DNA from 2 places in the uncultured Pseudoramibacter sp. genome. Region 2 is predicted to be linked to the other one. Evidence: predicted binding sites of a transcription regulator. Region 2 holds the regulator's gene; the other holds the start of a gene.
What was found. The regulator Rex, encoded in region 2, represses fermentation and respiration genes when NADH is low (regulators of the CRP and FNR family bind a similar motif). The targets are predictions, from matches to a motif close to ATTGTTAANNNNTTAACAAT.
Positions count from the first base shown of each region.

Region 1 (3,423 bases), on a different contig from region 2:
AGTACCTGCACAAGCTCTTCAACGGAACCCGCAATTTCTCAGGGACGCTCTTTGTCGACGTCAACAGCCCGAAGGATATGAGCGGGCCCAACACGATCATCTACGGCCACGCGATGAAAAACGGCTCGATGTTCGGCATGCTCGGCCATTTCAAAAAGGCGAGCTACTACAAAAAGCACAAATACATGTGGTACCTGACGCCAGAGGGCAATTACCGCCTCGATTTGATCCGCGGCTACACCGCCCCGGCGGACAGCCTGATTTACTCGGCCTTTGATTTAGCCAAGGTCCAGGCGGTGCTGGCACAGACGGAATCGAAATCAGATTTTAACGCGGGCATTGACCGGCTGACGGTTTCGAAAATCGTGACCCTCTCCACCTGTGCCTACGATTACGACGACGCCCGCTACATCGTCATCACCGTGCCGACCCGGGTCGACCAGTAGGCGTCATTAAAGCGTAAAATTGAAGAAAGGAATTGCCATGAAACGCGAGACGATCCTCAGTGCTGCCGCGAAGGGGCTGTGGGCGCTGATGTGCCTATCCCTTTTGATGGTGGTGGTTCAGGGCGCGCGCCTCGGCGTCTTCCCATCCTGGGCGGTGACCCTGGCCGCGGCTGTGGCCGCTGGCCTCGGGGCCTGGCTCGGCTGGCTGGTGTGGCGGCCGTCTAAGGACACCCGGTACACCACCCGCACCCGGCGCTACACCGGTCCCATTGTGGCGGCGGCGGTGATCGCCGCTTTGTGTTTGATCGGCTTCCACGTCGAATCCATCGCGAAATCGGCCGGAGACGCGGTGTTCACCTCGGACAAGGCGGCGGGCGCGTCAGTGAATGCGCCCTTCACCCTCGCCATCGCCACGAGTCAGGGCGCCGGGAACAACGGGATGTACGCCTTCGCCGCGGTCAACCCCGAGACGAAAACGATCGAGGCGGTGAGCGTCCCGAATACGGCCCTGGTCGACGACGGTGCCGGCGGCACCGCGCCTCTCAACAGCCTAAGTTTCAGCGCGGCGGTTTCGGCGATGGAAAAGGTCTTCGGCATCCAGGCGGGCCACCGCCTTCAGCTCAGCACCGAAGGGCTCAAGACGACGGTCGACGAGCTGGGCGGCATCCGGGTCACCTCGAGCGAGACCTTCACCTCAGGCGGCCACACCTTCACCGCCGGGACCAACAGCTTAAACGGCAGCGAGGCCCTCGCCTTCGGCGCGAAAAGCAGCGCCAATCAGCTGCTGGTGCTCGACGCGGTGATCCGCAAAATGGCCTCTGAGGAGGTGCTCACCCATTACAGCACGGTGATGGCGGGCCTGGGCCGGACGATCAAGACGGATTTCAGCGCGAAGCAGTTCGCTCAGCTGGCGAAGTCGGCGTCGGGCTGGCAGACCACCACCTACGCGGTGACCGGCACCGATACCGGATCCGGCACTACTTTAGATACGGACACGATTGCGGCGGCGAAGTCCCGCCTGGAATTGGTTTTAAAGGGCAATTAGATCACAAGTCAGCGCTTTTAAATTGAAAGGCGCGGCAATAAATGTTATAATTTTAACGTAAAAAGAGAATTTTTTGTTTACAAGTATCGAGGAGGGTTCAATGAGTTATCTTAAAGAATACGCAGACAAGCTGACGACCGCCGACGAAGCGGTCAAGGTCATCAAGGACGGCGACTACATCGATTACGGATGGGTCACCTGTACCGTACAGAAGCTGGACGAAGCGTTAGCCAAGCGCATGCCCGAGCTCCACGACCTGAACATCTATGGCGGGATCATTCCGTCTCGTCCGAAGATCTTCGACGTCGAAAATCCGGCAGATCACTTCACCTGGAATTCCTGGTTCTACTCCGGCATCGACCGCCACGAAGTGGGCAACGGCTTCGTTTTCCACGGACCGGTGCGCTACTCGGAAGTGCCGAGATACTACCGCGACATGTCCCATCCGCTGAACGTCGCGATGTTCCAGGCCGCGCCGATGGACAAGCACGGCTGGTTCAACTTCGGGCCTAACGCCTCCCACATGCGGGAAATCGTCAACAAGGCCGACGTGGTCATCGTCGAAGTCAACACCTCTGTGCCGCGCTGCCTCGGCATCGAAGAAGCGGTGCACATCTCTGAAGTCGACATGATCGTCGAAGGGGACAACCCGGCGATGCGCGAAACCGGCGGCGCCACCGAACCGACGGAAGTGGATCTGGCTGTCGCACGTCAGATCGTCGCGGAAATTCCGGACGGCGCGACGCTCCAGCTCGGGATCGGCGGCATGCCCAACACCGTCGGCACCCTGATCGGCGAATCCGACCTGAAGGATCTGGGCGTTCACACCGAAATGTACGTCGATTCTTTCGTCGACCTGACGATGAAGGGCAAGATCACCGGCGCCCGCAAGGCCCGCGACCGCTACAAACAGACCTACGCCTTCGGCTCAGGCACGAAGAAGCTCTACGACTTCCTCGATGACAACCCGGCCTGCATGGCTGCGCCTGTCAACTACGTCAACGACCCGAGCATCATCGGCGAATTCGACAACTTCATCTCGATCAACAACGCGGTCGACATGGATTTATACGGCCAGATCAACGCCGAATCCGCAGGGATCCGTCAGATTTCCGGCTCCGGCGGACAGCTGGACTTCGTCCTCGGCGCTTACAAATCCAACGGCGGCAAGAGCTTCATCTGCATGTCCTCTTCCTTCACCGACAAGAAGGGCGTCAAGCACTCCCGCATCAAGCCGACTTTGACCGAAGGCTCCATCGTCACCGACACCCGCACCAACCCGATGTACATCGTCACCGAATACGGCATGGCCTATTTGAAGGGCGCAACCACCTGGGAAAGAGCGGAACAGCTGATCAACATCGCCGATCCGGACTTCCGCGACGAATTGATCGCAGCGGCGGAAAAGATGCACATCTGGCGCCGTTCCAACAAGCGTTAATTCCCTTTGACAAACCCCTCCCACCGGAGTAGAATAATAGATTAGAAAGCTAAATAATTCGATGGGAGGATCGATATGAAAACTAGAGTAGGGATTATGGGCTACGGCAATCTGGGCCGCGGTGTCGAAGCGGCCATTGCCCAGAACCCGGACATGGAACTGGTCGGCGTGTTCACTCGCCGGGAGCCGGAAACGGTGAAGATCGCGACAGCAGGCGTCGGCGTCTACAAGCTCGACGACTGCAAGACCATGCAGGACGACATCGACGTGATGATCCTGTGCGGCGGCTCAGCGGCCGACCTGCCTTGGATGTCGCCGGAATACGCCCACTTTTTCAACACTGTGGAATCCTTCGACACCCACGCTGACATTCCGTGGCACGTGGACAACGTCAACGCGTCGGACATCGCCAACGACAAGACGAGCATCGTCTCCTGCGGGTGGGACCCGGGCCTGTTCTCGGTCAACCGCGTGATGATGGACGCGGTGCT
Region 1 is NZ_CAIFFF010000016.1:12,531-15,953, forward strand. Features, by position in the region: gene srtB (class B sortase) at 1-446, shown strand, start outside; gene QZX60_RS08180 (LCP family protein) at 484-1,491, shown strand; gene QZX60_RS08185 (butyryl-CoA:acetate CoA-transferase) at 1,592-2,932, shown strand; gene QZX60_RS08190 (diaminopimelate dehydrogenase) at 3,008-3,423, shown strand, end outside.
Region 1: the regulator Rex is predicted to act here: its motif matches at 1,532-1,551, upstream of QZX60_RS08185 (butyryl-CoA:acetate CoA-transferase).

Region 2 (3,423 bases):
GGATTGAATCCTGCTCAGGGATGCGCCCAATAACGCGTTGCAGGGCAATATCCGGCGCTAAATGCGTTAAAAATAGGACGACGCGATCGATATAATCGTCAACACTTAATAGCTGTACTTGATTTTTTTGGTACATCTGAGCCAATTTCGTTCCTCGTTCCACGTAAAGCGCGTGGCACTTAACGAAATCTGTTCTTAATACCGAAATCAATTCAGCTCCCTCGACAGCATCCACTTCGTCGTCCCAAGGTAAATCCAAAATCATATGGGTGCAAAGTTGTAAATGATGCGCCTTGATCCTTAAAGCCGCATCGACATAATCGGAAAGTGAATGCTGCCGATTGAGAATACGCAGTGTTTTCGCATTGATTGTTTGAAGCCCAAGTTCGATACAGATATCAATATGATTATCTTCGCTAATTCGGTTTAAATAATCCAATTGCTGATCACTGATACAATCCGGTCTGGTTGAAATGGCGATGCCTGCAATTTGTTCCCCCAAACAAGCTTCAATATGAGACTTGAATGTTTCAAAATCGACATAAGTATTTGAAAAATCCTGCAGAAACGGGATGAATAAATTGGCGTGATATCGCTTGCTAATATAAGCTTCATTCCTTTTGATTTGATTTTGAATGGAGATCGATGCTGAAAGCGTTTCATTCCCGGCCCCTTTTTCTCCGCAGAAGATACATCCGCCATAAGATAACGTACCGTCTCGGTTTGGGCAGGTCCCCCCTGTATTGACAGGTATTTTATAAACCTTCTGCCCATAGCGTTTTTTTAACCATGACGCATAGGTTAAATACGGCAAATTCGTTTGATATGGATCCTTCATGTAAATCTTTCTAAATATCTCCACAAACAGATAACGCCGAATGTATGAGATTCACACAATCGGCGTCTTGAATAATCCCGTTAATAGACAAAAAAGCGAATTTATTTATAATTTTTTATGCATTCCGGAATTTCGTTTTCGTCACAGCTCAGGCTCAGCACGAATTTCACATCCTGCTTTTTCTGAATAACATCTAAACGTTTCAATAGACCTTCAACATCTTCCGGTCCATCTGCATCCAGAATTCTTAATAAATTATCGATATAGACTGTATCAACATCGTAATTGCTGCCTAAAACGCCACAGATAAAACCGAACAATTCATCTTCTCCTTTAATGCCAAAGTCGTCACTATTGATGAAACGAATTTTCGTATCAACTGTTACGCGATATTTATCTCTGTCATTTATAAAAAGAATTTGACCTTTGGAAGTTTCAAGTTCTGCATTCGCCATGTCGATCATTTTTTTCGTCTTGCCGCTTCCCTTTGCTCCATATACAAATTCAATCATTTAAGACACCTACTTTCTACGTTGTTATTTTTATTATAACGGTGAAAACGATATTATTCAATGCTTTTTTTTGCCTTTTTCCTTATTGCTTACGGCTCAGCATATATGTTAATGTATATAAACTGTCCGAAATATTGACATCCTCAATCATGACATCGTCGGGCAGTGTCAAATCGATCGGAACAAAATTCATAATGCCTTTTATGCCTGTCCTCACAACTTGATTGGCCACACTTTGTCCAATGGCTCTCGGTACACATAATATCGCAATATTAATCATATTTTCCTTAACGTATTCATCAAGATAATCCATATGGAAAATCGGAACGCCGTCATGGGTCTGACCTACCTTCTCAGAATCAATGTCAAACATGGCACGTATCCATATCCCTTCATTCCTAAAGCCTTCATAATGAGAAATTGCGTGGCCAAGATTACCCGCACCAATAATAACACAGCGATAAGGTCGATTTAGCCCCAATAAATCGTGGATTACATCCTTCAGTTCCTGAACTCGATAGCCGTATCCTTGCTGCCCGTAGGCACCAAAAGAATTCAGATCTTGCCTAATCTGAGAGGCTGTCAGGCCCATCATTTTCGACAATTCCATCGATGAAATCTTCTGAAATCCCCTTTCATTCAAGTCGGTCAAAAATCGATAATATTTGGGCAATCTCCTGATGACACTCATCGATACTTTTTTTGAATTTTTTCGCATACGCGCTCCATTTATCTCTAAATATGCAATCATTTAATTTGATTGTTATAATTATAACAAAAGAACCTTTATAAATCAATTAGGCATAAAAAAACTACTTAAGACATCTTAGAGAGACTTAAGCAGTTCAATTCAAAATGGTGCGGATGAAAGGATTCGAACCTTCATACACGAGGTACCAGATCCTAAATCTGGCGCGTCTGCCAATTCCGCCACATCCGCAGGCAACACAAGATATTATATGATTATCTGTGATATGAACAAATATTTACTATATACGCATAAGATATTTTAATTCTACACGTCAGATCACCATAAAATAACAAGCTTTAATTATCTTATTATATTATGGTCAAGACGTCAATTAGAAATTTAAGAAAACATTATTTTTAATATCTATATTAATGCTCTTTTGGTATAAATCCACGTCTTGAAATGGTACACAGTAGTTCAAGAACATATCAAAAGCATAATTAAATAGCTCTGTATTATAGTAACGTTTTAAAATTGTTTCTCCTATTATTTCTCTTTGGGAACACGTCAGATCACCGTCATTGTACAAAACATCTAGCGTGTAAAAGATATTTTTTATATTGCTTTTTTCAGTTTCCAGAACATGATTATTATTTACTTTTAACATTTTTTACTCCTATCATAAATAAATCACTAGTAACCATAACTAAATAGTATCTAAATACTTAGTTTTATAGACAAAATAACACTAAAATGGTACTTTATTGTATTAAATCATTCATATATCACCTCCTGTTAATTAATAAATCTATCTAAATAGGATAATACAAGCATTGTTTTGTTAATAAATTCTGTTTGGTATTCTGTTATGAAGGCTTATTAATACCTCTATTATTAAATACCAAAGGGAAATATTATTGTTTGTATTCTTTTACCCGTCTGTAAAATGTTGACTTTGATATATTAAGCTTTTTTGTAGCTTCTACGCCTGTTATTTCTCCTGCCTTCCATTGTTTATATACAGTCTGGAACAGTTCTTTATTAATGTCTATTGGTTTACGTCCTTTATATTTTCCTTGTTCTTTGGCTATTGCAATACCTTCTTTTTGTCTTTGGAGAGTCTGCTCTCTTTCAAACTGTGCAAGACCTGCAAATATAGTAAACATTAGTTTACCTTGTGGCGTTGTTGTGTCGATATTCTCTTTTAAACTTATGAAATTCACACCCTTATTCTCTAATGTGTCTACAATATTTAATAAGTCTTTTGTTGATCTGGCAAGTCTTGAATAAGACTCTACAATAACAGTGTCTCCTTCTCTGACATATTCTAACATAGAATGAAGCTCTTTTCTGTTTGTGTTCTTTCCAGATACTTTTTCAAT
Region 2 is NZ_CAIFFF010000002.1:59,234-62,656, forward strand. Features, by position in the region: gene QZX60_RS01535 (TIGR01212 family radical SAM protein) at 1-838, opposite strand, end outside; gene QZX60_RS01540 (hypothetical protein) at 940-1,350, opposite strand; gene QZX60_RS01545 (redox-sensing transcriptional repressor Rex) at 1,433-2,101, opposite strand; tRNA gene QZX60_RS01550 (tRNA-Leu) at 2,207-2,290, opposite strand; gene QZX60_RS01555 (hypothetical protein) at 2,433-2,708, opposite strand; gene QZX60_RS01560 (recombinase family protein) at 2,956-3,423, opposite strand, start outside.